2 regions of the Streptomyces sp. NPDC046308 genome follow, and region 2 is predicted to be linked to the other one. Evidence: riboswitches for the same ligand, from Rfam matches in the RefSeq annotation. Region 2 holds a riboswitch; the other holds the start of a gene.

Region 1 (14,358 bases), on a different contig from region 2:
TCTGGCGCACGCCCTAGCCCGCCTCCCCCTGCCGAGGCTCCGCCCCGCACCCTCCCCCAGACTCCGTCCGGGGGGACCGCCCCTCCTCAATCGCCGGAGGGGCTGAATGGGTGCGGCGAGGCCGAATTGGTGCGGCGCAGCGGGAAGGTGCGGCTCAAAGATCGGGGCTCCGCCCCGGACCCCGCGCCTCAAACGCCGGCGAGGCTGGATTTGGTGTTGGTCGGCCGGGGCGGTTGGGGTGGGGGTGGGTGTGTGTCGGGGTGATCCCCGCAGGGTGCCAAACGCACTTCCGCCCAGCCCTCCGACCCCTCGTCACGTTTGGCGCCCGAGGAGACGCCCCGGCGCGCGCCCGCCCCCACCCCAACCGACCCCCGCACCCGACCAGGCCCCGGTGCAACCGGCCCCCGTACCCGGCCCGAGCGGCGCAGCCAACCCGCAGCCAACCCGCGGCGCAGCTGGCTAGCCCCGCGCCGCCTCGATGAAGGCGCGGATCAACTCCGGCGACTTCACGCCGCGTTCCCGCTCCACCCCACTGGACACGTCCACGCCCCAGGCGCCGGTTACCTCGACCGCCTCCCGCACGTTGCTCGGGTTCAGCCCGCCGGCCAGCAGCCACCGCCCCTCGGGCGCGGCGAAGTCCGCCGAGCCCCAGTTCCACGGCTTGCCGGAGCCGGGGTCGGGGGCGTCGAGCAGGAGCAGGTCCTCGCCGTACTGGCCGCAGCGCTTCACGTGCTCGGCGGTGGCCCGCAGCAGCGTCCGGCCCTCGGCGCGCAGCGCCGCGAAGTCCCCGGGCCCCTCCTCGCCGTGCAGCTGAACCCCCCGTACGCCGCTCTCCTCCGCGAAGCGGCGCACCTCCGTGACCGGCTGCCCCCGGAACACGCCGACGGTCAGCACACCGTCCGGCACCCGCGCGGCGAGATCCCGCGCGGTGGCGGCGTCGACGGTGCGCGGGCTGCCGGGCGCGAACACGAACCCCACGGCGTCGGCCCCGGCCGCCACGGCGGCGTCGAGGTCCCGCGCGGTCTTCAGCCCACAGATCTTGACGAAGAGGTCAGCCATGCGCCCAGCCTATGCCGGGGGCTGCGCCGCGGGTTGGCTGCGGGTTGGCTGCGCCGCTCGGGCGGGGTTCGGGGGCCGGTTGTTCCGGGGCCTAGCGGGGAGGGGGGTCGGTTGTGGTGGGGGCGGGCGCGCGCCGGGGCGTCTCCTCGGGCGCCAAACGTGACGACAGGTCGGACAGCTCGGCGGCAGTGCGTTTGGCACCCTGCGGGGATCACCCCGACACACACCCACCCCCACCCCAACCGCCCCGGCTGCGCCGCACCATCCGGCCTCCGCCGCACAAACTCAGCCTCGCCGGCGTTTGAGGAGGGGGGGTCCCCCCGGACGGAGTCTGGGGGAGGGTCCGGGGCGGAGCCCCGATCTTTGAGCCGCACCATCCGGCTGGGCCGCGCAAAAAATCAGCCTCGCCGGCGTTTGAGGCGCGGGGTCCGGGGCGGAGCCCCGATCCTTGAGCCGCACCGTTCGGCTGCGCCGCACCACATTCAGCCCCGCCGGCGATTGAGGCGCGGGGCGGAGCCCCGGCTTTGAGCCGCACGCCGCGTCGGCCGGGAACGCCCGAGGGCGGCACCCCGTGCGGGGTGCCGCCCTCGTTCGAGAACAGCCGATCGGACTTCGGGCCGGAGCCCGGGGTCGATCAGAAGTCCATGTCACCGCCCGGCATGCCGCCCGGGGCACCGGCGCCGGCCTTCTCGGGCTTGTCGGCGATGACGGCCTCGGTCGTCAGGAACAGCGCGGCGATCGACGCGGCGTTCTGCAGCGCGGAGCGCGTGACCTTCGCCGGGTCGATGATGCCCTCGGCGATCATGTCGACGTACTCGCCGGTCGCGGCGTTCAGGCCGTGACCGATCGGGAGGTTGCGCACCTTCTCGACGACGACGCCACCCTCGAGACCACCGTTGACGGCGATCTGCTTCAGCGGGGCCTCCAGGGCGAGCTTCACGGCGTTGGCGCCGGTCGCCTCGTCACCCTCGAGCTCCAGCTTCTCGAAGACCGCGGAAGCCTGGAGCAGGGCCACGCCACCACCGGCGACGATGCCCTCCTCGACGGCCGCCTTCGCGTTGCGAACGGCGTCCTCGATGCGGTGCTTGCGCTCCTTGAGCTCGACCTCGGTCGCGGCACCGGCCTTGATGACGGCCACGCCGCCGGCCAGCTTCGCGAGGCGCTCCTGGAGCTTCTCGCGGTCGTAGTCCGAGTCGGAGTTCTCGATCTCGGCGCGGATCTGGTTGACGCGGCCCTGGACCTGGTCGCTGTCACCGGCACCGTCGACGATGGTGGTCTCGTCCTTGGTGATGACGACCTTGCGGGCGCGGCCGAGCAGGTCGAGACCGGCGTTCTCCAGCTTGAGGCCGACCTCCTCGGAGATGACGGTGCCGCCCGTGAGGATGGCGATGTCACCGAGCATGGCCTTGCGGCGGTCGCCGAAGCCCGGGGCCTTGACGGCGACGGACTTGAAGGTGCCGCGGATCTTGTTGACGACCAGGGTCGACAGGGCCTCGCCCTCGACGTCCTCGGCGATGATCAGCAGCGGCTTGCCGGACTGCATGACCTTCTCCAGGAGCGGCAGCAGGTCCTTGACCGAGCCGATCTTGGAGTTGACGATCAGGATGTACGGGTCGTCGAGGGACGACTCCATGCGCTCCATGTCGGTGGCGAAGTACGCCGAGATGTAGCCCTTGTCGAAGCGCATGCCCTCGGTGAGCTCGAGCTCCAGACCGAAGGTCTGCGACTCCTCGACGGTGATGACGCCTTCCTTGCCGACCTTGTCCATGGCCTCGGCGATGAGCTCGCCGATCTGGGTGTCGGCGGCGGAGATGGAGGCCGTCGAAGCGATCTGCTCCTTGGTCTCGACGTCCTTGGCCTGGGCGAGCAGGGCGGCGGAGACGGCCTCGACGGCCTTCTCGATACCACGCTTGAGGGCCATCGGGTTGGCGCCGGCGGCCACGTTGCGCAGGCCCTCGCGGACGAGCGCCTGGGCCAGCACGGTGGCGGTGGTCGTACCGTCGCCCGCGACGTCGTCCGTCTTCTTGGCGACTTCCTTGACCAGCTCGGCGCCGATCTTCTCGTACGGGTCCTCGAGCTCGATCTCCTTGGCGATGGAGACACCATCGTTGGTGATCGTGGGGGCGCCCCACTTCTTCTCAAGGACGACGTTGCGACCCTTGGGGCCAAGGGTGACCTTGACGGCGTCGGCGAGCTGGTTCATCCCACGCTCGAGGCCGCGGCGGGCCTCCTCGTCGAACGCAATGATCTTGGCCATCTGAAGTGGTCCTCCCGGACAGCGGTGGATTGCTCCCAGGACCGCGCCCGCGCCCGCGACGGACGGCCTGCGTGCCCGGCGGTTCCTTCCCACCGGACCCTGCGGGCCTCACCGACCCGGTCCTCGTTCAGTAGCACTCTCACCGGGAGAGTGCTAATGCCAATGATTAGCACTCGACCCCCGAGAGTGCAAGCGGCTTCGAAGAAGCCTCGGGGACCGGGCGTGGCGCGGGCGCACGTACGAGGGGCCCGCATCCCGTGTCCGGGATGTGGGCCCCTCGTAAGGTCGTGCAGGTCTTCGTTGAACGCTGTGCGTCGGTGGTCGATCGCTCCAGGACTAGCCGAGCGCGAGCTTGACCATGTCCGCCTGAGGACCCTTCTGGCCCTGCGAGATCTCGAACTCGACCCGCTGACCCTCTTCAAGGGTGCGGTACCCGTCCATCTGGATGGCGCTGTAGTGGACGAACACATCCGCACCACCGTCGACCGCGATGAAGCCGTAGCCCTTCTCCGCGTTGAACCACTTGACGGTGCCCTGAGCCATGCCTAACTCCCCTATTACTGGCCCTTGCGCGGGAACGCACTTCGCGTTCCCGGGTCAGAACTTGCGTCGGAACGCGTCGACCGAGGCTGAATGTATCTGCGCGAGTGCTGTCTGCAACAGGTCAATCCGACGAGAATTCTGGACACGGGGAAACATTGAAATAGAGTGAAAATTTGCCATACTCCCGGGCAACTCGGGCCTGACATATCTCGCCAAAGCCCCATACCGCGCTTGCACATTGACCCGATGTCGACCCTCACGCGACCCGTTCATATGCGGCGGGCAAGTCCGGCGGAGGGGACTTCCCCAACTCTACCGCGCCCAATCAAGCAGAATTACCCCCTCCGCTTTTAGCGGAGGGGGTAATTTCGGTTTGCGCGTGTCACCTGCCGGGTGACAAAGGAACCCTGAGGATCAGCAGCCGCCCGCGACGGCCGGAATGATCGAGACGCCGGCGCCGTCCGGCGTCTTCGCCTCCAGCCCGCCCTCGAAGCGCACGTCGTCGTCGTTGACGTAGACGTTCACGAAACGGCGCAGCTTGCCCTGGTCGTCCAGGACGCGCGCGGCGATGCCCGGGTGGCTCGCCTCCAGGGACTGGATGACCTCGGCGAGGGTCGCGCCCTCGGCGGGCACCTCGGCCTGACCGCCGGTGTAGGTGCGCAGGATGGTGGGGATGCGGACGTTGACGCTCATGGCGCTACTGCCTTTCCGGTAGAGCAGGAGGGGGAGGGGTGTCCGGCGGGTCGGGGCGGGGACCCGGCCCCGACCCGCCGGACACCCGCTAGGCCAGGCCGGCGGCGCGGAACGCGTCCAGGCTCGGGCGGATGGTGGCGGTCTGCCCGCTCTCCGCGGCCACCGCCTCCAGGGTCTTGAGGCCGTCGCCGGTGTTGAGGACGACGGTGGTCAGCGTCGGGTCGAGCTGCCCGTTCTCGATGAGCTTCTTCGTCACGCCGACGGTCACGCCGCCCGCGGTCTCGGCGAAGATGCCCTCGGTCTGCGCGAGGATCCTGATCGCCTCGACGACCTGCTCGTCGTTCACGTCCTCGACGAAGCCGCCGGTGCGCCGCGCGATGTCCAGGACGTACGGGCCGTCCGCCGGGTTGCCGATCGCGAGGGACTTGGCGATGGTGTTCGGCTTCTGCGGGCGGACCACGTCGTGACCGGCCTTGAAGGCGGTCGACACCGGGGAGCAGCCCTCGGCCTGGGCGCCGAAGATCTTGTACGGCTTGTCCTCGACGAGGCCGAGCTTGATCAGCTCCTGCAGACCCTTGTCGATCTTCGTCAGCTGCGAGCCGGACGCGATCGGGATCACGAGCTGGTCGGGCAGCTGCCAGCCGAGCTGTTCGCAGATCTCGTAGGCGAGGGTCTTGGAGCCCTCTCCGTAGTAGGGGCGCAGGTTGACGTTGACGAAGCCCCAGCCCTCGCCCAGCGGGTCGCCGATGAGCTCGGAGCAGAAGCGGTTGACGTCGTCGTAGTTGCCCTCGATGCCGACCAGGTCGCCGCCGTACACACCGGCCATGACGACCTTGCCCTGCTCCAGGTCGTGCGGGATGAACACGCAGGAGCGGAAGCCGGCCCGGGCGGCCGCGGCGCCGACGGCGCCGGCCAGGTTGCCGGTGGAGGAGCAGGACAGGGTGGTGAAGCCGAAGGCGCGGGCGGCCTCGACGGCGATGGCCACGACGCGGTCCTTGAAGGAGTGCGTCGGGTTGCCGGAGTCGTCCTTGACGTACAGCTTGCCGGTGACCCCGAGCTCCTTGGCCAGGTTCGCCGCGTCCACGAGCTTGGTGAAGCCCGGGTTCAGGCTCGGCTTGGAGGCCACGTTCGCGGGGACGGGCAGCAGCGGCGCGTAACGCCAGATGTTGGTGGGGCCGGCCTCGATCGCGGCGCGCAGCGCCTCGGGGTCCCCGGTCGGGAGGTCGTAGGCGACTTCCAGAGGTCCGAAGCACTCGGCGCACGCGAAGATGGGGCCGAGCTCGAAGCGGGTACCGCACTCGCGACAGGAAAGACCGTTGGCAGGTCCGAGATCGACAGAGGTGGCGACAGTCTGTGCAGCCATGATGGCGAGGCCCTTTCTCCTCATCTTCCCCATGGCGCACTTCGCCATGAGACGGAATTGGCACCTTCCCTAGCCGGGGACCTCGCTGACGTCGCTGAGCGATCGCGAGAACCGACTGGAGGGTTGCCGGGGCTTCAACGGGCCGTGTCCCTCTGCCCCTCTGGATGAGCGGTATGGCACCGGCACACGCGCTCTGTGGCGCGCCGGTGCGTTTGTACGCGGGGACCCCCGGCATGCGGTGGTCCTTCGCGTTGTTCAAGACTGTAACCGAAGGGCCGGGCGGTTGAGACAGCCGTCCGAACCGCGAGATGGATCTCAAATCGGCCGATAACGCCGACACGCAGGGAGTGCTGAGGGTGCTGGAAGAGGTGGAGCGCTGGCTGGCAGACCGCTCCTGGTCAGCCGCCGACCGACCGCTCGACCAGCTGCTCGACCGGAAACGGGCGGCCGGGACCACGGTCAGCGTGGTGCTGCCCGCGCTGGACGAGGAGGCGACGGTCGGCGCGATCGTCGAGGTCATCCGGCGCGAGCTGATCGAGGGACTGCCGTTCCCCCTGGTGGACGAGCTGGTCGTGGTCGACTCGGGCTCCACCGACCGTACGGCGGAGGTCGCGGCGAAGGCCGGCGCCCGGGTGGTGCACCGCGACGAGATCCTGCCGAGGATCCCGGCGCTGCCCGGCAAGGGCGAGGTGCTGTGGCGTTCGCTGCTGGCCACCAGCGGGGACGTCGTCTGCTTCGTCGACGCCGACCTGCGGGACTTCTCCGCCGCCTTCGTCTCGGGGATCGTGGGACCGCTGCTGACCGAACCGGACGTGCAGTTCGTCAAGGCCATGTACGACCGCCCGCTCGGTGACGCCCCCGGCCAGGGCGGCCGGGTCACGGAACTGGTGGCCCGCCCCCTCCTCAACCTGCACTGGCCGCAGCTGGCCGGCTTCGTCCAGCCGCTGGGCGGCGAGTACGCCGTACGCCGCTCCCTGCTGGAGCGGCTGCCGTTCCCCGTCGGGTACGGCGTCGAGCTGGGTCTGCTGGTCGACGCGCTGCACACGGTCGGCCTGGACGCGCTCGCCCAGGTGGACGTCGGCGTACGCGTCCACCGCCACCAGGACGGGCAGGCACTGGGCCGGATGGCCGCCGCGATCTACCGCACCGCCCTGCTGCGGCTCTCCCGCGGGCACTCCCCCGGCTACCGCTGGGGGTACCCCCTGGTACGGCCGGAGCTGACCCAGTTCGAGCGGGGGCCGCAGGGGTTCGTGCCGCGGACGTACGCGGTGGACACCGAGGAGCGGCCGCCGATGCTCGGCATCAGGGAGTACGCGCTGCGCCGCGTGGCGTGACGTCGGCCTGGAAAGTTTGAGCGAGTCCGGGCCGGGCTAGGTTCGCGGCATGGCTTCTCAGGTACTCGTAGCCGCGAACCGCGGCCCCCTCTCGTACGCGATCGACGCCGAAGGCGGTCTCAGCGCCCGGCGCGGCGGGGGCGGACTCGTCTCCGGACTGTCCGCGGCCCTCGCGGAGCAACCGGGGGCGCTGTGGATCTGCGCGGCGCTGTCGGAGGCGGACCGGGAGGCGGTCCGGCGGGGGGTGTCCGAGCCGGGCGTCCGGATGCTGGACATCGATCCCACGGTGTACGACGACGCCTACAACGGCATCGCCAACTCCGTGCTGTGGTTCACGCACCACCACCTGTACGACGTCCCGCGCGAGCCGGTCTTCGACGCGGAGTTCCGGCGGCGGTGGCAGGCGTACGTCGAGTACAACGACGCCTTCGCCCGCGCCCTCGCCCAGGAGGCGGCGGAAGGGGCCCGCGTCCTGGTGCAGGACTACCACCTGGCGCTGGTCCCGGGGCAGTTGCGGGCGCTGCGGCCGGACCTGCGCATCGGGCACTTCACGCACACGCCGTGGGCCTCGCCGGAGACCATGGGCATGCTCCCGGACGACATCCGCAGCCAGCTGGTGTGGGGGATGCTCGGGGCGGACCGGCTGGGCTTCCACACGGCGGAGTGGGCGGCCAACTTCATCAGCGGCGGGACCATCGAGGACGCGCGCGGCATCGCGGCCGGGTCCTTCCCGTCCGGGACCCCGGAGCGCGGGGTGTGGCACCGCCGGACGGCCCCGGACGGGCGCGGCTACGGGAAGCGGCAGTTCACCGAGGTGACCGCATACCCCCTCGGGGTGGACGCGGACGAACTGCGCGCGCTGGCGCACCGGCCCGAGGTCGACGAGAAGCTGGCGCGGCTGCGGGCGGAGGTCGGCGGCCTGAAGACGATCGCCCGGGTGGACCGGACCGAGCTGTCGAAGAACGTCCTGCGGGGGCTGCTCGCGTACCGGGAGCTGCTGACGGTCCACCCCGAGTGGCGGGGCCGGGTCATCCACCTGGCCTCGGCGTACCCGTCCCGGCAGGACCTGGCGGTGTACCGGGCGTACACGCAGTCGGTGCGGGAGCTGGCGGCGGAGATCAACGAGGAGTTCGGCACGGCGGACTGGCAGCCGGTGCTGGTGTCGGTGCAGGACGACTTCGCGCGGTCGCTGGCGGTGTACCGGATGGCGGACGTGGCGCTCGTGAACCCGGTACGGGACGGGATGAACCTGGTCGCGAAGGAGATCCCGGTGGTGTCGGAGGCGGGGTGCGCGCTGGTGCTGTCCACCGGGGCGGGGGCGTACGACGAGCTGCGGGCGGACGCGTTGACGGTGAACCCGTACGACGTGTCGGCGACGGCGGAGGCGTTGCACGCGGCGCTGTCCATGCCGGACGCCGAGCGTGCGGAGCGCACGAAGCGCCTGGCCGCCGCCGCCACCGCCCTCCCCCCGGCCGCCTGGTTCGCCGCCCAACTGGCCGACCTCCAGTCCTGACCCGCCAATCCAGCCCCGCCGGCGTTTGAGGCGCGGGGGTCCGGGGGCCGGCCCCCGGCAACGGCGCCGCACCCGGAAGCAAGCGGTTCGGCCCCCGCGCCGCTGCTGGGGCTCCGCCCCGCACCCTCCGGGCAGGAGTCACAGGCTGACGCCGGCCACATCCAGCCCCGCCGGCGTTTGAGGCGCGGGGGTCCGGGGGCCGGCCCCCGGCAACGGCGCCGCGGGGGCCTACGGCCTGGTCAGGCTGCGGCGGCCTTGGCCAGGGCGGCGAGGAAGGCCACGACCTCGCCCGGTCCGGCGAGGACCACGTCGGCTCGGGCCGCGAGCTCGGGGACCTCGGCCGAGCCGCTGCAGACGAGCAGGCCCGGGAGGCCGTCGGCGCGGCGCTTCTCGACGGCCGAGTACGCCGCCAGGTCACCCAGGTCGTCGCCCGCGTACAGCACCGCCTCCGCGTCCTGCTCCGCGAGGAACTCCGTGAGGGCGACGCCCTTGTCCATGCCCGGGGGGCGGAGCTCCAGGACCGCGCGGCCCGGCTCCACCATCAGCCCGTGCCGCGCGGCCAGGTCGGCCAGGGGTTCGCGCAGGGCGGCGAAGGCCGCCGCGGGGTCCGCGGCCCGCCGGGTGTGCACGGCCAGCGCCCGGCCCTTTTCCTCGATCCAGGTGCCCTGCCAGGCCCCGATGGAGTCGAGGAAGCCCGGCAGCTCCGCCCGTACCGCCGCCACCCCGGGGTGCTCGGCCGGGGCGTGCACGAGGCCGGTGACGGCGTCCCAGCGCTCCGCGCCGTAGTGGCCGAGGACGACGAGGTGTTCCAGGCCGGCGACCCCCGCGAAGCCTCCGTAGCGGACGGCGACGCTCGCCGGCCGGCCGGTGATCACGGCCACCGAGGCGACCTCGGGGGCGAGCGCGGAGAGGGCCGGGACGGCTCCGGGGTGGGCTCTGGCCTGGTCCGGATCCGGGACGATGTCGGCGAGGGTGCCGTCGAAGTCCAGGGCGACCACGGACCGGCGGGGTGCGCGGAGCAGGGCTTCGAGTCCCTCGCGTCCGGCTGCGGTGACGGGCATCGGCAAGTCGTACGGATGGCTCCCCATACGCACGACCCTAACGGCCCAGCGCGGCGACGGCTACGGCACGGGCGGGGCCCGTCGCCCGGCCCGCAGCGGGCCCGTCGCAGGGTCCGTCGGCGAGCCCGTCGCAGGGCCCGTCAGCGAGCCCGGCGCAGGGTCCGTCACCGAGTCCGGCGCCCGGCCCGGCGCGCGGCCGCCGGACCGCCGCGGCCCTACCGCCGGGCCCGCCGGGCCTCGCGGATCCGCCGGAGACGGTTGACCGTGCCCGGGGCGTGGGCCAGGGCCCGCGGGTCGTCCATCAGCGCGTTGAGCAGCTGGTAGTAGCGGACGGGGGTCATCCCCAGCCCTTCCCGGATGGCCCGTTCCTTGGCTCCGGGCCCGGGCCAGGTGCGTCCCTCGTACGCGAGCACCGCGGCCTCCGTGGCCGTCAGCTGCCCCTCGTCCGTCATACCGCCAGATTAACGCCGCCGTCTGACACCCGGCCCGCCGCCACCGTTCAGCGCGGGTCCGAGGCCCGCGCCGCCGTGGCGATCTCCTCCAGCACCTTCGCCGGCTGCCCGCCGGGCTGGACGGTCTTGCCGATGTTCTGCTTGATGTCCTCGCTGACGCCCGCCCAGGACTTCTTGCCGACCGGGTACAGCCGTGAGCCGGGCAGCGCCGTCAGGAAGGGCTTCAGCTGCGGGGCATGGCCGCCGGTGGCGCCCTGCTTGGCCAGGTAGCCGCTGGTGGTGGCCGGCAGCAGGTCGTACATGTCCGTGAAGGTCGTCACGTTCTTCGGCTCGTACAGGTAGTCCAGGAACTTCCCGGACTGCGCGCGGTGCCCGTTCTTGAAGGCCATGACCCAGTCGGCGACGCCCATGGCCGGCTCCGCGGACCCGGTGGCCGTCGGCAGCGGGACCATGCCGAATTTCACACCCTTGGCCTCGGCCTGCTTCATCAGCGACGGGTGGCCGTTGAGCATGCCCACCTCGCCCTTGGTGAAGCCGTCGAAGGCGGCCTGCCGGTCCAGCTTCCCCGGCTCGACGGGGCCGGTCAGCCCCTGCCCGACCATCTTGTCCCGCAGGAACTCCAGCGCCTTGACGTTGTCGGGGGAGTCGATCGAGTAGGACTCCTCGTTGTCGGTGTAGCCGCCGCCGCCCGCGAGCATCCACATCATCGTCTCGGCCTGCGCCTCCTCGCGGCCCAGCGGCAGCGCGAAGGGGGTGGGCACGCCCGCGCCCTTGAGCTTCTTGGCCGCCGCCTCCAGGTCCGCCCAGCTCTTGGGCTGCCAGCCGGCCTTGGCGTCCTTGCCGATCACGCCCGCGTCGGCGAGCAGCTTCTCGTTGTAGAAGAGCAGCCGGGTGCTGGAGACGAAGGGCATGCCGTACTGGGTCTGCTTGACCTTCCCGGCGTCCGCGAGCGGGGCGAGGAAGTCGGCCTCGGTCTTCACCGAGAGCAGCTCGGCCGTGGAGTACAGCTTGCCGGCGGCCGCGTAGTCGGCGTAGGCGCCGATCTGGGCGATGTCCGGCGCCTTGCCGGCCTTGACCATCTCGGCGACCTTGGCGTCGACCTCGGACCACGAGTAGACGGAGACCTCGACCTTCACGCCCGGGTTGGCCTTCTCGAAGCCGTCGGCGAGGCCCTTCCAGTACCCGGCCGAGGAGTTCTGCGGATTGTCCCCGTAGTCGGCCGCCACGACCCGCAGGGTCACCTCGTTGTCTCCGGTGAGCCCGTCGGCGGCTCCGCAGCCCGTCAGCGTCACGGCGGTCAGGCATAGCGCGGCGCCCGACGCGGCCAGGCTCAGGTAACGGCCCTTCACAGTTCTCGATCCACCCCTTGTTGTACGTACGATCCAACGTAAGGTCTACACCACTTTGGCGGCTCGTCCACATCGGGATCCCGGCCGGGGCCCGGATTTTGTATGGCCACTCAACAATCCCCCTCAATGGACTAGACCTTTCCACGCCGAGCACGCGAGACTGTCCCTGTGAAACCCGTGAAACACGTCATCGCCCTCGATGTGGGCGGCACCGGGATGAAGGCCGCCCTCGTCGCCGACGACGGCACCCTGCTCCACGAAGCGCGCCGCGCCACCGGCCGCGAGCGGGGCCCCGACGCCGTCGTCGAGACGATCCAGGACTTCGCCGCCGAGCTCCTCGACACCGGCCGCGAACGCTTCGGGCGGCCCGCGTCGGCCGCCGGCGTCGCCGTGCCCGGCATCGTCGACGCCGACCGCGGGCTCGCCGTCTACGCGGCGAACCTGGGCTGGCGCGACGTACCGATGCGCGCCCTGCTCAGCGCCGCACTCGGCGGCATCCCGGTGGCCCTCGGCCACGACGTGCGCACGGGCGGACTCGCCGAGGGCCGCATCGGAGCCGGCCGCGGCGCCGACCGCTTCCTCTTCGTGCCCCTCGGCACCGGCATCGCCGGAGCCATCGGCATCGCCGGCCGCATCGAGGCCGGCGCCCACGGCTACGCGGGCGAGATCGGGCACATCGTGGTACGCCCGGGCGGCCCCGCCTGCGGCTGCGGCCAGCACGGCTGCCTGGAGACCCTCGCCTCGGCCTCCGCCGTCAGCCGCGCCTGGGCGGCCGCCTCGGGCGACCCCGGGGCCGACGCCGCGGACTGCGCCAGGGCCGTCGAAGCCGGCGACGCGCGCGCCCGCGCGGTCTGGCTGGCCGCCGTCGGCGCCCTCGCCGACGGGCTGGTCACCGCCCTCACCCTGCTGGACCCGCGCACGCTGATCATCGGTGGCGGGCTGGCCGAGGCGGGGGAAACCTTGTTCACACCACTACGGACGGCCGTGGAGGAGCGCGTGACGTTCCAGCGGCTCCCCCACATCGTCCCGGCGGCCCTCGGGGACACCGCCGGATGCCTGGGCGCAGGGCTGCTCGCCTGGGACCTACTCGCCACGGAGGTACCTGCCTGATGTCCGGAAGCGCGCGCAGCACTGTTCTGTCCGGCGCCAGGGTGGTGCTGCCCACCGGAACCGTGGCGGGCGGCCGGGTCATCGTCGACGGCGACCGCATCGCCGGCAGCGCCCACGAGGGCTCGCGGACCGTGGACCTGTCCGGGCACTGGATCGTCCCCGGCTTCGTCGACATGCACAACCACGGCGGCGGCGGCGCCTCCTTCACCTCCGGCACCGCGGAGGACGTCCTCCAGGGCGTCCGCACCCACCGCGAGCACGGCACCACCACCCTGGTCGCCTCCACCGTCACCGGCGACCTGGACGAACTGGCCCGCCGCGCCGGGCTCCTCGCCGAGCTCACCCGGCAGGGCGAGATCGCCGGCATCCACTTCGAGGGGCCGTTCATCAACCCCTGCCGCAAGGGCGCGCACAAGGAGGACCTGCTCCGCGACCCCGATCCGGCGGAGGTCCGCAAGCTGATCGACGCCGCCCACGGCACGGCCCGCATGTTCACCCTCGCCACCGAACTCCCGGGCGGCCTGGACTCCGTACGGCTGCTCGCCGAGCACGGGGTGATCGCCGCGATCGGGCACACGGACGCCACGTACGAGCAGACCCGCGCCGCCATCGACGCGGGCGCGACCGTGGCCACCCACCTCTTCAACGCGATGCCGCCCCTCGCGCACCGCGAGCCCGGCCCGATCGCCGCGCTGCTGGAGGACGAGCGGATCACCGTCGAGCTCATCAACGACGGCACCCACCTGCATCCGGCCGCCCTGGAACTGGCCTTCCACCACGCGGGCGCGCACCGCGTGGCGCTGATCACCGACGCGATGGACGCCGCCGGATTCGGCGACGGCACCTACCACCTCGGCCCGCTGGAGGTCGAGGTCAAGGAGGGCGTGGCCCGGCTCGTGGAGGGCGGCTCCATCGCCGGCTCCACCCTGACCCTGGACACCGCCTTCAAGCGCTCGGTGACCCTCGACAAGCTGCCGGTGGAGTCCGTGGTCCAGGCGATCTCCGCCAACCCGGCCAAGCTCCTCGGCCTGTACGACGAGATCGGTTCGCTGGAGCCCGGCAAGTACGCGGACCTCGTCGTCCTGGACGCCGCCTTCGACGTCAGGGGCGTCATGCGGCGCGGCGAATGGGTGGTCAGCCCCCTCGCCGCGGCGGCGATCTGACGGCCAAGCGGCTGTAACGACGAAGGCGGTCGGCCCGAGGACTGGGCCGACCGCCTCGGGTTTGGCATGATCCCGGCAGCAACAGACCCGGGGGTGCCCATGATCCTGACCGTGACGCTCAACACCGCACTCGACGTCACGTACCGCGTGCCGAGGCTGCTTCCGCACGCCTCGCACCGGGTCGCCGCCGTCACCGAACGCCCCGGCGGCAAGGGCGTCAACGTCGCCCGCGTCCTGGCCGCGCTCGGCCACGAGGTGACGGCGACCGGCTTCGCGGGCGGGCGGGTCGGCTCCGTCGTCCGCGAACTGCTCGCGCACTGCCCGCAGGTGGTGGACGCCCTGGTGCCCTGCGCGGACGGCAGCCGCCGCACCCTGGCCGTGGTCGACGACGCCTCCGGCGACACCACCCAGTTCAATGAACCGGGCCCGCTGATCACGCCCGCCGAATGGTCCCTGTTCCT
Region 2 (14,358 bases):
CGGCACCGCCTCGCCGTCGAGCACGCACGCGTCGATGCCGCCCGCGTCCAGCTGCGTCAGCACCGCCGGCAGCGTCGCGCACTCCACGAACTCCACCGGCGGCAGGTCCGCGGCGGGCCGGCGCCCGGCCGCCAGCCGCACCTGCTCCCGGGTGCCCGCGTCGTCGCTGTAGACCAGAACCCGCGCAGTCGCCCGCATTTCGTTCCTCCACATGTCACGTGAATCACGTTGATGTTGCGCGGGATGCTACTCCTCCCGATGCGCTGTCAACATCGGTTCGGACATGTGCACGGGACATCCCACCGGGGTGATCTGATGGGCCGTTCGGGCCTTGCACACGCCCCTGACACTCCGAACGGCACCCCCCGGGGTGAGGGCGGGATAAGCGACCGACATAATGTCGGTCGTGGCGACAGCAACGACAGTAGATACCGGGCACGCGCACCCGACGGTCAACCGGCCGAACCTCGTCAGCGTCGGAACCATCATCTGGTTGAGTTCCGAGCTGATGTTCTTCGCGGCCCTCTTCGCGATGTACTTCACCCTGCGATCCGTGACAGGACCCGAGTACTGGACAGAGCAGGCCGAGTTCCTGAATCTGCCCTTCTCGGCGACGAACACGACGATCCTGGTGCTTTCCTCCCTCACCTGCCAGCTCGGCGTATTCGCCGCGGAGCGCGGTGACGTGAAGAAGCTCAGGACGTGGTTCATCATCACGTTCGTCATGGGTGCGATCTTCATTGGCGGCCAGGTGTTCGAGTACACCGAGCTGGTCAAGCACGAGGGCCTGAGCCTCTCGTCCGGTCCGTACGGCTCGGTGTTCTACCTGACCACCGGCTTCCACGGGCTGCACGTGACGGGCGGTCTCATCGCCTTCCTGCTGGTCCTCGGCCGGACGTACGCGGCCAAGAGGTTCACCCACGAACAGGCCACGTCGGCCATCGTCGTGTCCTACTACTGGCACTTCGTCGATGTCGTCTGGATCGGCCTCTTCGCCACGATCTACCTGATCAAGTAGCGAACACGTCACCGGGCAAGACCCGGCACTCCATCCAGACACACCGACGCAGAAGATCCTGACACCGGGGTAATCCGTGAAAAAGCTCTCCGCACGACGACGCCATCCGCTGGCGGCGGTCGTCGTTCTACTCCTCGCGCTGGCGGCCACTGGGGGGCTTTACGCCGCCTTCGCCCCCGCGGGCAAGGCGCAGGCCGATGAAACCGCCCAGTCCCTCGCCATCGAGGAGGGCAAGAAGCTCTACGCCGTGGGTTGCGCAAGCTGCCACGGAACCGGCGGTCAGGGTTCCTCTGACGGCCCGAGCCTGGTCGGCGTCGGCTCCGCGGCCGTCGACTTCCAGGTGAGCACGGGCCGCATGCCCGCCCAGCAGCCCGGCGCCCAGGTGCCGAAGAAGCCCGTCATCTACACCCAGGCGCAGATCGACCAGCTGGCGGCGTACGTCGCGTCCCTCGGCGCCGGTCCGATCACGCCGACCGCAAAGCAGTACGACCCGGCAGGTGCCGACATCGCCAAGGGTGGTGAGCTGTTCCGCAACAACTGCGCGCAGTGCCACAACTTCACTGGTGAGGGCGGCGCGCTGACGAACGGGAAGTACGCCCCCAACCTCGAGGGCGTCGACCCGAAGCACGTCTACGAGGCCATGCTCACCGGCCCGCAGAACATGCCCTCCTTCCCGGACCAGACCATGCCGGAGCAGCAGAAGAAGGACATCATCGCGTACCTCCAGAACGTGAACGGTGAGAAGTCGTCCAGCCCCGGTGGTCTCAAGCTCGGCGGCCTCGGCCCCGTGTCCGAGGGTCTGTTCGGCTGGATCTTCGCTCTGGGTGCGCTGATCGCTGTCGCCGTCTGGGTCGCGGCCCACACCGCTAAGGCCAAGAAGTCATGAGTAGCCAAGAGATTCCCGAAGAGAAGCACCTGCCGAGCGAGCAGGGCGACGCGCACCACGGTGCCGTGGCGGTCGCGGACGACCCGTTCGCCGACCCGGGCCTGCCGGTCCACAAGCCCCGCATCCAGGACATCGACGAGCGGGCGGCGAAGCGCTCCGAGCGCACCGTCGCGATGCTGTTCACGCTGTCCATGCTGGCCACGATCGGCTTCATCGCGTCCTACGTGATCTTCCCGGTCGAGAAGATCGTCTACATCTTCCCCATCGGGAAGGTCAGCGCGCTCAACTTCGCCCTGGGCATGACGCTGGGCACGGCCCTCTTCTGCATCGGCGCGGGCGCGGTCCACTGGGCCCGCACCCTGATGTCCGACGTGGAGGTCGCCGCCGAGCGCCACGAGATCGCCGCTCCGCCGGAGGTCAAGGCGCAGGTCCTGCAGGACTTCCGCGACGGCGCGAACGAGTCCGGCATCGGACGCCGGCCCCTGATCCGCAACACGATGCTCGGTGCGCTGGCGATGCTGCCGCTCTCCGCCGTCATGATCATGCGCGACCTGGGCCCGCTGCCCGAGGAGAAGCTGCGCAAGACCGTGTGGGCCAAGGGCAAGCTGCTCATCAACGACAACACGAACGAGCCGCTGCGTCCCGAGGACGTGCTCGTCGGGTCGCTGACCTTCGTCAGGCCGGAAGGCCTGGAGGAGGAGCAGCACGACTTCCAGACGCAGATCGCCAAGGCCGCCCTGATGATCGTCCGGATCAAGCCGGAGGACATCAAGGACAAGAAGGAGCTGGAGTGGTCCCACGACGGGATCGTCGCCTACTCCAAGATCTGCACCCACGTCGGCTGCCCGATCAGCCTGTACGAGCAGCAGACGCACCACGTGCTCTGCCCGTGCCACCAGTCCACCTTCGACCTCTCCGACGGCGCCCGTGTCATCTTCGGCCCGGCCGGTCACGCGCTTCCGCAGCTGCGGATCGGCGTGAATGACGAAGGCTTCCTCGAAGCGCTCGGCGACTTCGAAGAGCCCGTCGGTCCTGCATTCTGGGAGCGCGGATGAGCACCAGCGACAACAACGAGCGCAAGGCACCGGCCGGCGAGCGCGTAGCCGACTGGGCGGACGGCCGCCTGGGCATCTACGGCCTGGCCAAGGCCAACATGCGCAAGATCTTCCCGGACCACTGGTCCTTCATGCTGGGTGAGATCTGCCTCTACAGCTTCATCATCATCATCCTCACGGGTGTGTACCTGACGCTGTTCTTCCACCCGAGCATGAACGAGGTCGTGTACCACGGCTCGTACGTGCCGATGCAGGGCGTCATGATGTCCGAGGCCTTCGCCTCGACGCTCGACATCAGCTTCGACGTCCGCGGTGGTCTGCTGATCCGTCAGATCCACCACTGGGCGGCGCTGATCTTCGTCGCGGCCATGGTCGTGCACATGATGCGCGTCTTCTTCACCGGCGCGTTCCGCAAGCCGCGTGAGGTCAACTGGATCTTCGGCTTCCTGCTGCTGGTCCTCGGCATGTTCACCGGCTTCACCGGTTACTCGCTGCCGGACGACCTGCTCTCGGGTACCGGTGTCCGCTTCATGCAGGGCGCCATCCTGTCCGTCCCGGTCGTCGGCACGTACCTGTCTATGTTCCTGTTCGGCGGGGAGTTCCCGGGCGGCGACTTCGTCGCGCGGTTCTACTCGGTGCACATCCTGCTGCTGCCCGGCATCATGATGGGCCTGCTCGTGGCCCACCTGATCCTGGTCTTCTACCACAAGCACACCCAGTTCGCGGGTCCCGGCAAGACGAACAACAACGTCGTCGGCATGCCGCTGCTGCCGGTCTACATGGCCAAGGCCGGAGGCTTCTTCTTCCTGGTCTTCGGTGTCATCGCGGCCGTCGCGGCCATCGCCTCGATCAACCCGATCTGGGCGCTCGGCCCGTACCGCCCGGACCACGTGTCCACCGGTGCGCAGCCCGACTGGTACATGGGCATGCCGGAAGGCCTGATCCGTGCCATGCCCGGCTGGGAGATCAACCTGTGGGGCCACACGCTCGTCCTGGGCGTGTTCATCCCGCTGCTGCTCTTCCCGCTGGTGCTGGGTGCGATCGCCGTCTGGCCGTTCATCGAGTCCTGGGTCACCGGCGACAAGCGCGAGCACCACATCCTGGACCGCCCGCGCAACGTCCCGACCCGTACGGCCTTCGGTGTCGCCTGGATCGCGGAGTACATCGTGCTCCTCATCGGCGGTGGCAACGACATGTTCGCCCAGTACTTCCACCTGTCGATCAACTCGATCACCTGGTTCGTCCGGATCGGCTTCTTCGTCGTCCCGGTCCTCGCCTTCATCGTCACCAAGCGGATCTGCCTCGGCCTCCAGCGCCGGGACCACGACAAGGTGCTGCACGGTCGCGAGACCGGCATCATCAAGCGTCTGCCGCACGGTGAGTTCGTCGAGGTCCACGAGCCGCTCCCGGCCGGCCAGCTGCACAAGCTGACCGCGCACGAGCAGTACAAGCCGATCGAGATCGGCCCGACGGTCGACGAGAACGGTGTCGAGCGCAAGGTGAAGACCACGGAGAAGCTCCGCGCGAAGCTCAGCAAGGGCTTCTACGCCGAGAACAACCAGATTCCGAAGCCCACGGTGGAGGAGTACAAGGAGATCCAGGCCGGCCACGGCCACCACTGATCCCCTGCACGACCGTATGAGGGACTGATTTCGGTCAGTTCCGGTGTCGCCACGGTGAGAGCCCCGTCCAGTGTCCGGACGGGGCTCTTTGCCGTCTCCGGGGCTGGATAGGCTGGAGCCCTCCCATTCGACGTGGACACCTTGACGACCAGCAGGAGCGGACCATGAACGTTGTGACCCCGGCAGGCGGCGACAGCGTGGCGGCCCGTGGCTGGCCGGGCGTCCTCGAGGCCCTGCTGACCGGCCAGGACCTGCGCGCCGACGACACCGCCTGGGCCATGGACCGGATCATGCGGGGGGAGGCCACCGACGCCCAGATCGCCGGCTTCACCGTCGCGCTGCGGGCGAAGGGGGAGACGGTCGCGGAGATCAACGGCCTCGTACGGGCGATGTACGAGCACGCCAACCTGATCGAGGTCCCGGGCCGGACGGTGGACATCGTCGGCACGGGCGGCGACGGGGCCAAGACGGTGAACATCTCGACGATGTCGGCGGTCGTGGTGGCCGGAACCGGTGCCAAGGTCGTCAAGCACGGGAACCGGGCCGCCTCCTCCGCGAGCGGCTCTTCGGACGTCCTGGAAAAGCTCGGGGTGAACCTCAACCTGAGCCGGGAACGGGTCGTGGAGGTCGCCGAGGAGGCCGGCATCACCTTCTGCTTCGCGGTGAAGTTCCACCCGGCGCTGCGCCATGTGGCCGCGGCCCGCAAGGAGCTGGGTATCCGGACGTTCTTCAACGCGCTGGGCCCGCTGACCAACCCGGCCCGGGTGCGCTCCCAGGCGACCGGCGTGGCCGACCCCCGGATGGCCCCGATCATCGCGGGCGTCCTCGCCGAGCGGGGCTCGTCCGCGCTGGTCTTCCGCGGGGACGACGGCCTGGACGAACTGACCACGACGGCCACTTCGCGCATCTGGTGGGTCCGCGACGGCAAGGTCTCGGAGCAGTCCTTCGACCCGCGCGACATCGGCATCGGCCTGGTCGAGGTCTCGGCACTGGCCGGCGGCGACCCCTCGTACAACGCGGACGTGGCCCGCCGCCTGCTGGCCGGGGAGACCGGCCCGGTCCGCGAGGCCGTACTGCTGAACTCGGCGGCCGCCCTGGTCGCCCTGGACCCCGGTACGGGCACGCTGGAGGAGCAGCTCGCCGCCGGGCTGGTGCGCGCGGCGGAGTCCATCGACTCGGGCGCGGCGCGCGCGGCGCTGGAGCGCTGGGTGGCGGCGAGCAACGCCTGACCACCACCGGCCGAATCGAGCCAAGGCCCCGGTCCACCATGCGGACCGGGGTCTTGCGCGCGGGGGATCTTGTGGCAGGATGCTGACCAGGTCACGAGTGACAGCGTTCAGGCCCCGGCTTGCTGTCCGGCAACCCTCCTTCCGTGGCGGGGTGCCCCGGGTGATGACCAGGTCGTAGGCAGCAAGGCCTACGGCAAGCGCGGATCCCTCGAAACCAGGGGTCCTGGTCTTCTCGAGGAGCGTTTTCCGTGAGCAAGCGAATGCGATAGGGCGACTCCGCCCCTACTTCACCCCTCGGATCAGGGTCACTTCCGTGTACCCCCGCCGACCGTTCCGGTCCGGCCCGAGGGCTCTCCCGTACCGCCTCCGGACTCCGTCCGTGGGACCCCAGGACGGCCGCACGGCCGTACCCGCGTACGGGCACTCCGAAGCCATTCAGCCCTGCCTGCCGGGAGATACCGCCATGTCCGCATTCCTGAACGCCGTCGCCACCCCCGTCGCCACCGCCGAGGGCCCCGCCTGTGCCGAGCCGCTGCCGGTGCTCGGCCGGGACGTCACCGTCCCGCTCGTCACCGGCGGCGAGGTCACCTACGCGGCCCTGGACTACGCCGCCAGTGCCCCGGCGCTCCAGCGGGTCTGGGACGACGTGGCCGCCTACGCCCCGTACTACGGCAGCGTGCACCGCGGCGCCGGGTACCTCTCGCAGCTCTCCACCGACCTCTTCGAGCAGAGCCGCGTCACGGTCGCCGAGTTCCTCGACTGCCGCCCCGGCGACCAGGTGGTCTTCACCCGGTCCACCACCGACTCGCTGAACCTCCTCGCCGCCGTGCTCCCCGCCGACTGCCAGGTCTTCGTCTTCGAGACCGAGCACCACGCCTCGCTGCTGCCCTGGACGAACGCGCAGGTCACCTACCTCAACGCCCCCCGCACCCCGGACGAGGCCGTCGCCACCCTGGAGCGGGCCCTCGCCGACCGGGAGCCCTATGGGCCGGCCCTGGTCTGCGTCACCGGGGCGTCCAACGTCACCGGTGAACTGTGGCCGGTGAAGGAACTCGCCGCCGCCGCGCACGCCCACGGCGCACGGATCGTCCTGGACGCCGCCCAGCTGGCCCCGCACCACCCCGTCTCGGTCCGGGACCTGGACGTGGACTGGGTCGCCTTCTCCGGACACAAGCTCTACGCGCCCTTCGGCTCGGGCGTGCTCGCCGGCCGCGCGGACTGGCTCCAGCAGGCCGAGCCGTACCTGGCGGGCGGCGGCGCCTCCCGCAAGGTGGCCCGGCGCGAGGACGGCGGCGTGGACGTCGAGTGGCACACCACGGCCGCCCGCCACGAGGCCGGCTCCCCGAACGTCATCGGCGTCTACTCCATCGCCTCCGCCTGCCGGGCCCTGACCGAGGCCGGCTTCGACGACCTGGTCGCCCGCGAGCAGCACCTCATCGCGAAGGTCCGCGACGGCCTCGCCGAGGTCCCGGCGGTCCGCGTCCTGTCCCTCTTCGGCGACGACGCCCCGCGCGTCGGCGTCATCTCCTTCGTCGTGGACGGCTGGAACAGCTCCCACTTCGCCGCCGCGCTGTCAGCGGAGTACGGGATCGGCGTCCGCGACGGCCTGTTCTGCGCCCACCCACTGGTCCGCACCCTGCTCGGCAGCGAGCCGCAGGCGCAGGGCGAATGCGGAGCCCCGGAGGCCGCCGCGGGGGAGAGCTCCCTGAACGCGATCCGCGTCAGCTTCGGCGCGGGCACCCCCGACGAGCACGTCGAGCGCTTCGTCGGCGCGGTGAAGGAACTGGTCACCTCCGGAGCCAAGTGGCAGTACCGCACGGAGGAAGGCCGCTGCGTCCCGGCGGTGTGACCTGCGGTCCGCTCGGCAGGTCTGGGGCGGTGCCCCGGCGGTGTCACCTGCGGTCGGCTCGGCAGGTCTGGGGCGGTGCCCCGGCGGGGTGACCTGCGGTCGGCTCGGCAGGTCTGGGGCGGTGCCCCGGCGGGGTGACCTGCGGTCCGCTCGGCAGGTCTGGGGTGGTGCCCCGGCGGGGTGACCTGCGGTCGGCGCGGCAGGGTGGGGTGGTGCCCCGGCGGAATGTCTCCTCGTCGTCGCGCCTGCGGGGATCGCTGCGACGGGTGAGGGCGGTTGCGCGCTCCTCCTGCGGGGACACTCCACCGTGTCCCCACCCCACGGCCGGCGCGGGGGAGCGGGGGCGCGCAGGGGCGTCCCCGCAGGAGGAGCGCGCAACCGCCCTCACGGCCGTGATGGGCCCGCAGGCGCGACGACGAGGAGTCGTCCCGGAGGGACCCCGCGGTCGGCCCGACGGCTCACGCCACTGCTCGGGGGCACCAAACCCAGCCCCGCCGGCGTTTGAGGCGTCGCGAAGCCGGGGCTACGCGGCGCCCGATACCCGCCCAGCCCGCCGCAGGCGTCGAGGCCGGGGCTACTCGGCGGCCCGATACCCGCACGGCACAGCGCTAAGCGTCGAGGCCGATCGCGAACGCCGCCTCCAGGTCGTGCTGCGAGTACGTGCGGAACGCGACGTGGGTGTCCGTCGCCTCGACGCCCGGGATCTTGCTGATGCGGCCCGGGATGATGTCCGCCAGGTTCTCGTGGCGGGCCACGCGGACCAGCGCGATCAGGTCGTACGTCCCCGTGACGGAGTAGACCTCGCTGACGCTGTCCAGCGCGGCGATCGACTCGGCGATCTCGGGGATGCGGTCCACGCTGGTCTTGATGAGCACGATCGCGGTGATCACGGCTGGCTGTCTCCCTCGGTGGCCGTCGCTGGTCGCCTCACTCTAGTCGCACCCCGATAACGGGCCCACGCGTAGAGGAAGCCGACCGAGAAGCCCACCAGATGGGCCAGGTAGGCGACCCCGGGGCCGCTGTCCGCCCGCTGCGCGGCGACCCCTTGGAGGGCGAACCAGAACAGCAGCACGAGCCACGCCGGGAACCGCAGCGGCAGGAAGAACAGGAAGGGGAACAGGCTCGTCACCCGCGCCCGCGGGAGCAGGTAGAGGAAGGCGCCCAGCACCGCCGAGATGGCTCCGGACGCCCCCACCAGGGTCTGCGCGGACCCGGCGTTGGCCGCCGCGTACGCCGCCAGCGCCACGTACCCCGTACAGAGGTAGAAGACGAGGAACCCGGGGCGGCCCATCCGTTCCTCCGCCATCGCCCCGAAGACGTGGAGGAAGAGCATGTTCCCGAGCAGGTGCAGCCAGCTGCCGTGGACGAACAGCGCCGTCAGCGGGGTCAGCCAGGCGCGCGGGGTGCCCGTGAAGAGCTCGTCCGGGACCACGCCCCAGCGCCGGAAGTACGCGGTCCCGGCGGCCAGCAGCTCGTCGCCCGTCCCGTAGACCGGGTTCAGGCCCGAGGCGGGGCCGAGTACGAACACCACACCGCAGCCCGCGATCAGCGCATGGGTGACCACCGGTCCCCGGGCGGCCTCGCGTAGGGCCCGCCACCTTACGATCATGTGACAGAGCATGACGCAACGAGACCCACCTGAGGCGGTGGCAGGCCGTAGGGTTACGAGCTGCGGTCCGCCGGCCGGTGAAGACTCGCGCAGACGGCGGCGCGGACGGCTTTAATTGAATCAGCTACGAAGGAGAGAGCGGCCTGATGACGGTTCCCCAGCCGACCGACACCACCCGGTGGCGCTGCACCCTGTGCGGCAACCTCACGCGCTTCGACGTCACCCGTTCGTCGAAGGTCGTCGAGTACGTCCACCTGGACCTCGCCGGGGAGCCCAAGGTCGAGGAGCGCGAGGTGGTCAATGAGACCATCGAGTCGGTCCGCTGCCGCTGGTGCAACGCGGTGGACCAGATCGAGCTCGTGGACAGGCCGGGCGCGGACTCCTGACGGAGGCGTGCCCGCAGGTAGATCACGGTAGGGGTGACGGATTGTGGAGCCAGCAAGCGGCGCTGAGCCGGCCGACGCGGCCGGCGACGCCGCCGAGGCGCTCGACCGCCCGCTGCCGGAAGGCGTGCGGCGGCGGGTCGTCGCGCTCGTCTCGGACGCCTTCGGCGCGCTGACGGTCGCGGACCTGCCGGCGCAGCTGCGCCAGTACGCCCGTTTCACCCCGACCCGGCGCGCCAAGTTCGCGGGCAACGCCATGGCCACGGCGGTCGAGACCGACGCCGTGTTCCGCGGTCGGGTCGCCGAGAAGCTGCGCGAGGCGCAGGCCGAGCTGGCCGCGGCCCTGGAGTCGGGTGCGCCGCCCGCCGCCGCGGATCCGCTGGACGTCGCGGCCGCCGCGTTCGTCCTGCGGCCGGCCGGCTGGGTCAAGCTGGTGGCCGCCGCGGGCGAGGAGGCGCAGCGCGCCGACGCCGAGCGGGTCGGCGAGGAGACCCGGCGCGAGCTGGAGCGGCTGCGCGAGGAGCTGGCCCACGCCCGTGAGCTGCAGCGTTCGGGCGGTGAGCACGTGCGCGTGGAGCTGGACGCGGCCCGCAAGGAAGCGGAATCGCTTCAGCGCAAGCTGCGCAGCGCGCTCAGCGACGTCAAGCGCGGTGAGGCGGCCCTGCGCAAGCTGACCGCCGAGGTCGACGGGATCCGCGGCGAGGCCGCCGCCCGGGTGGCCGCCGCCGAGAGCGAGGGCCGGCGGCTCAAGTCCCGCCTCGCGGAGGTGGAGGCGGCGCTGGAGACCTCGCGCCGGGCCACCCGCGAGGGGCGCAGCATCGAGGACATGCGGTTGCGGCTGCTGCTGGACACCGTGCTGGACGCGGCCCAGGGGCTGCGCCGCGAGCTGGCGCTGCCGCCCGTGAACACGCGCCCGGCGGACACCGTGGACGCGGTGGAGCCGGGCCGGATGACGCCGAAGGACATCGCGGCGCGCGCCCTGTCGGAGACCGATCCGGCGCTGCTGGACCAGCTGTTGGCGCTGCCCCAGGCCCATCTGGTGGTCGACGGCTACAACGTGACCAAGACCGGCTATCCGACGATGCCGCTGGAGAAGCAGCGGCTGCGGCTGCTGGGCGGGCTGTCGATGCTGGCCGCGCAGACGGGCGCGGAGATGACCTGTGTCTTCGACGGCGCGGAGCTGGCCGCCCCGGTGCTGCTCGCCCCGCCGCGCGGGGTGCGGGTGCTGTTCTCCAAGGCGGGGGTGACGGCGGACGAGCTGATCCGCCAGCTGGTGCGCGCCGAGCCGCCCGGCCGGCCGGTGGTCGTGGTGTCCACCGACCGGGAGGTCGCCGACGGGGTGGCCAAGGCGGGCGCGCGGCCGGTGGCGTCCGCTTTGCTCCTGAAGCGGCTTTCGCGCGTTTCGTAACTCCCCTCCTGAATGCCGGAATTGACCGGCACCCTGGCGAACGTACCGTCAAGTGCCCTGCACAGAGCGTGCGCTGTAGGTAAAGAACCTGGTCGGGGAGCGCATTTTTTCCCGACGGGATTTGAACTGATCACAGCAAGGTCACTAGTGTGCGTTCAAACCTTCGTGCGGTGGATCACTCATTCGGAGTGGCGGCGAAGGTGCTGCCGAGTTGCGTTCTTCGGCGGCTCTAGGAAGAAGGAGCTCGCCTCCGTGGCGTCCCACCGTCGACCCAAGCAGCCGAACCGCACTCGTGTGACCGTGCTCGGCGCCACCGCGGCGGCCGTGGTCGCCCTCACCTCCCAGAGCGCCTCCGCCGCCCCCGCGAAGCCGACCAAGGACGAGGTCAAGACCCAGGTCGACGCCCTCTACGAAGAGGCGGAGCAGGCCACCGAGAAGTTCAACGGGGCCAAGGAGCGCCAGGAGACGCTGGAGAAGGAGATAGCCCAGCTCCAGGACCAGGTCGCGCGCGGCCAGGGCGACCTCAACGAGCTGCGCAGCACCCTCGGTTCGATGGCCAGCGCCCAGTACCGCAACGGCGGCATCGATCCCTCCCTCGCCCTCCTCCTCTCCGAGGACCCCGACAGCTACCTCGACAAGGCCTCCTCCCTCGAGCACTTGAGCGGCAAGCAGGTCGAGGCGGTCCAGAAGATCCAGGCCAAGCAGCGCAGCCTCGCGCAGCAGCGCCAGGAGGCCGCCGGCAAGCTCGCCGACCTCGACGCCACCCGCAAGGAGCTGGCCGAGAAGAAGAAGGTCTCCACCGACAAGCTCGCCGCGGCCCAGGCCCTGCTCAACACCCTGACCGCGCAGGAGCGCGCGGCCATCAAGGACGACGAGTCGCGCGCCAGCCGCGCCGACGGCCAGCGCGTCGACCTCGGCAACGTGAAGGCCTCCGGCCGCGCCGGAGCCGCACTCGAGGCCGCGAAGACCAAGCTGGGCTTCACCTACCAGTCCGGCGGCACCGGCCCCAACGTCTTCGACTGCTCCGGGCTGACCCAGTGGGCGTACAAGCAGGCCGGTGTCAACATCAGCCGCGTCACCTACACCCAGGCCAACGACGGCACCCGTATCGGCCGCAGTCAGCTGCAGCCCGGTGACCTGGTCTTCTTCTACGGGGACCTGCACCACGTCGGCCTGTACGCCGGCAACAACATGACGCTGCACGCCTCCAACCCGCGCGGCGGCATCAAGTACGAGTCGATGGACAACATGCCGTTCCAGTTCGGCGTCCGCATCGGCTGACGCGCCGCACACCGCCCATCCGGGCGAATTCCGCGGCCCCTTCGCGACCCCACGCCCCGCCGGTGACCTGCGTCTCCTGCGGGGCGCCGCCGTGTGTGCCCTCCGACGGTCGTTGGTCGGCGTGTGAGCGTCCGGCTACTGTCTGCCAGCGCGGAACCCGGCACAAGGCCGTCCACGGGGGGCGGACCCGGGCCACACACAGCGGAAGGGAGCGGTTTCACGTGGCGTCCCATCGCCGGAGCGGGCTCGGCAGCCTCGACCGGAACGCGAAGGTCACCGTCCTCACCGCCGCCGCGGCCACGGCCGCGGTCGCCATGACGGGCGCACCCGCCGGCGCCGCCCCCGGCCTCCCGTACGAGCCCGGCGGCGCGGCGAGGACCGGAGTCAGCGCCCAGGTCGACAAGCTCTTCGAAGAGGCCGAGCAGGCCACCGAGCAGTTCAACGAGGCCGGGGAGAAGGCCGACCGGCTGCGCGCCGAGGTCAACCGGGCCCAGGACGCGGTGGCCCGCGGCCAGGAGCGCATCAACACCATGCGGGGCGTCCTCGGTACCTTCGCCGGGGCCCAGTACCGCAGCGGCGGCATCGACCCCGCCGTCGGCCTGATGCTGGCCGAGGACCCCGACGCCTACCTGGCGCAGGCCGCCGCCCTGGACCGGCTGACCAGCCGTCAGGCCCGGCAGCTCGACGAACTCCGAGAGGAACAGCGCCGGCTCGGCCAGGAGCGCCGCGAGGCCTCCCGCAAGCTCGCCGAACTCGACGCCCTGCGCTCCGACGTGGCCCGGCACAAGCGCTCCGTCACCGCGAAGCTCGCCGCCGCCCGGCGGCTGCTCAACGCCATGCCGTCCGAGGAGCGGGCCGACTTCGAGCGCTCCTCGCGCTCCGCCGGCCGCGCCGACGTCCTGCCCGACCTGCCCTCCTTCGGCCCGTCGTCCGGGCGCGCCGCGGCCGCCGTGATGGCGGCCCGCTCGGCGGTCGGCCGCCCCTACGTGTGGGGCTCCACCGGTCCCTCCGGCTTCGACTGCTCCGGCCTGATGGTCTGGTCGTACCGGCAGGCGGGGGTCTCCCTGCCCCGCACCTCGCAGGCCCAGCGGCACGCCGGACGGCAGGTGCCCCTGTCGCAGGCCCGCCCCGGCGACCTCGTGACGTACCGCTCGGACGCCAGCCACGTCGGCATGTACGTCGGCAACGGCCAGGTCGTGCACGCCCCGTACCCCGGGGCCCGGGTGCGCTACGACCCCGTCGGGATGATGCCCGTGTCCTCGGTGACCCGCCCCTGACGGCTGTCCGCCGGGCCCCGCCCGCGCCGCTTGCCCCGACCCCGGCCGGGGGCCCGTCACCCGGACCGTGCGTACGATCGGCGGATGCTCCCGGTCCGCCGTCTCGTCCGTGTCCTGCCGCTGCTGCCGCTGCTGTGCGTGCTGCTCGCCGGCTGCGCGGCGCGGCCGGCCGACACGACCGGGCGCGACGTCCGCGCGGCCGTGGCCGACTGGTCGCGGGTGCCGCCCGAGAGGCTTTCCGGGATCCCGCTCGACGGCTGGGCGTACGAGGTCGCCTCGGTGCACCGCGACGGCGCACGGGCCCTCGTACGGGCCGAGCTGCGCTACCGGCTGACCGGCTACGACACGGCCCCGGGCGGCTCGGGGCGCGAGCTGGAACTCGAACGCGCGGCGGGCGGCGGCCCCTGGCGGGTGCGCGCCGACCGGCCCGCGCCGGGAGCGCTGCCGCAGCTGTGGGACCAGGGGCCGGTGTCGGTGGTCCGCGGAACGCACTCCCTGGTCCTGGGCGGCGCCGGTCAGTCCGCCGAGGCGCTGGCCGCGATCGCCGCCGAGGCGGACCGGGCGGTTCCCGCGGCGAGCGCCGCCTGGCCCCGGCCCTGGGCCGGACGGGTGGTGGTGCTGGTCCCCGGGTCCCTGGAGCGGATGGCGCAGCTGCTCGGCCGGCCCGCCGACGCGTACCGGGGCATGGGCGCCGTCACCACCGGCCGGGCGGGCGCCGGGCCGGCCCCCGCGGACCGGGTG

Evidence for each region. A riboswitch is a leader RNA that binds a small molecule or an ion and turns the genes downstream of it on or off. The one in region 2 is predicted to bind S-adenosylmethionine.
Region 1: another riboswitch for S-adenosylmethionine. It lies ahead of thrC (threonine synthase); the one in region 2 lies ahead of ACZ6JT_RS08245 (aminotransferase class V-fold PLP-dependent enzyme).

What each region holds. Positions count from the first base shown of each region.
Region 1 is NZ_JBVJFB010000006.1:419,046-433,403, forward strand. Features, by position in the region: gene ACZ6JT_RS25360 (serine/threonine-protein kinase) at 1-17, shown strand, start outside; gene ACZ6JT_RS25365 (phosphoribosylanthranilate isomerase) at 460-1,059, opposite strand; gene groL (chaperonin GroEL) at 1,694-3,316, opposite strand; gene ACZ6JT_RS25375 (cold-shock protein) at 3,653-3,859, opposite strand; gene ACZ6JT_RS25380 (MoaD/ThiS family protein) at 4,274-4,552, opposite strand; gene thrC (threonine synthase) at 4,641-5,915, opposite strand; SAM riboswitch class I at 5,933-6,086, opposite strand; gene ACZ6JT_RS25390 (glucosyl-3-phosphoglycerate synthase) at 6,272-7,249, shown strand; gene ACZ6JT_RS25395 (alpha,alpha-trehalose-phosphate synthase (UDP-forming)) at 7,299-8,762, shown strand; gene otsB (trehalose-phosphatase) at 9,002-9,850, opposite strand; gene ACZ6JT_RS25405 (DUF3263 domain-containing protein) at 10,039-10,275, opposite strand; gene ACZ6JT_RS25410 (ABC transporter substrate-binding protein) at 10,323-11,624, opposite strand; gene ACZ6JT_RS25415 (ROK family protein) at 11,802-12,734, shown strand; gene nagA (N-acetylglucosamine-6-phosphate deacetylase) at 12,734-13,897, shown strand; gene ACZ6JT_RS25425 (1-phosphofructokinase family hexose kinase) at 13,997-14,358, shown strand, end outside.
Region 2 is NZ_JBVJFB010000002.1:167,192-181,549, reverse strand. Features, by position in the region: gene ACZ6JT_RS08275 (hypothetical protein) at 1-198, opposite strand, end outside; gene ctaE (aa3-type cytochrome oxidase subunit III) at 398-1,018, shown strand; gene qcrC (cytochrome bc1 complex diheme cytochrome c subunit) at 1,095-1,904, shown strand; gene qcrA (cytochrome bc1 complex Rieske iron-sulfur subunit) at 1,901-2,959, shown strand; gene qcrB (cytochrome bc1 complex cytochrome b subunit) at 2,956-4,581, shown strand; gene trpD (anthranilate phosphoribosyltransferase) at 4,746-5,810, shown strand; SAM riboswitch class IV at 5,900-6,016, shown strand; gene ACZ6JT_RS08245 (aminotransferase class V-fold PLP-dependent enzyme) at 6,274-7,659, shown strand; gene ACZ6JT_RS08240 (Lrp/AsnC family transcriptional regulator) at 8,268-8,549, opposite strand; gene ACZ6JT_RS08235 (rhomboid family intramembrane serine protease) at 8,546-9,268, opposite strand; gene ACZ6JT_RS08230 (hypothetical protein) at 9,415-9,654, shown strand; gene ACZ6JT_RS08225 (NYN domain-containing protein) at 9,695-11,059, shown strand; gene ACZ6JT_RS08220 (C40 family peptidase) at 11,312-12,340, shown strand; gene ACZ6JT_RS08215 (C40 family peptidase) at 12,562-13,617, shown strand; gene ACZ6JT_RS08210 (hypothetical protein) at 13,702-14,358, shown strand, end outside.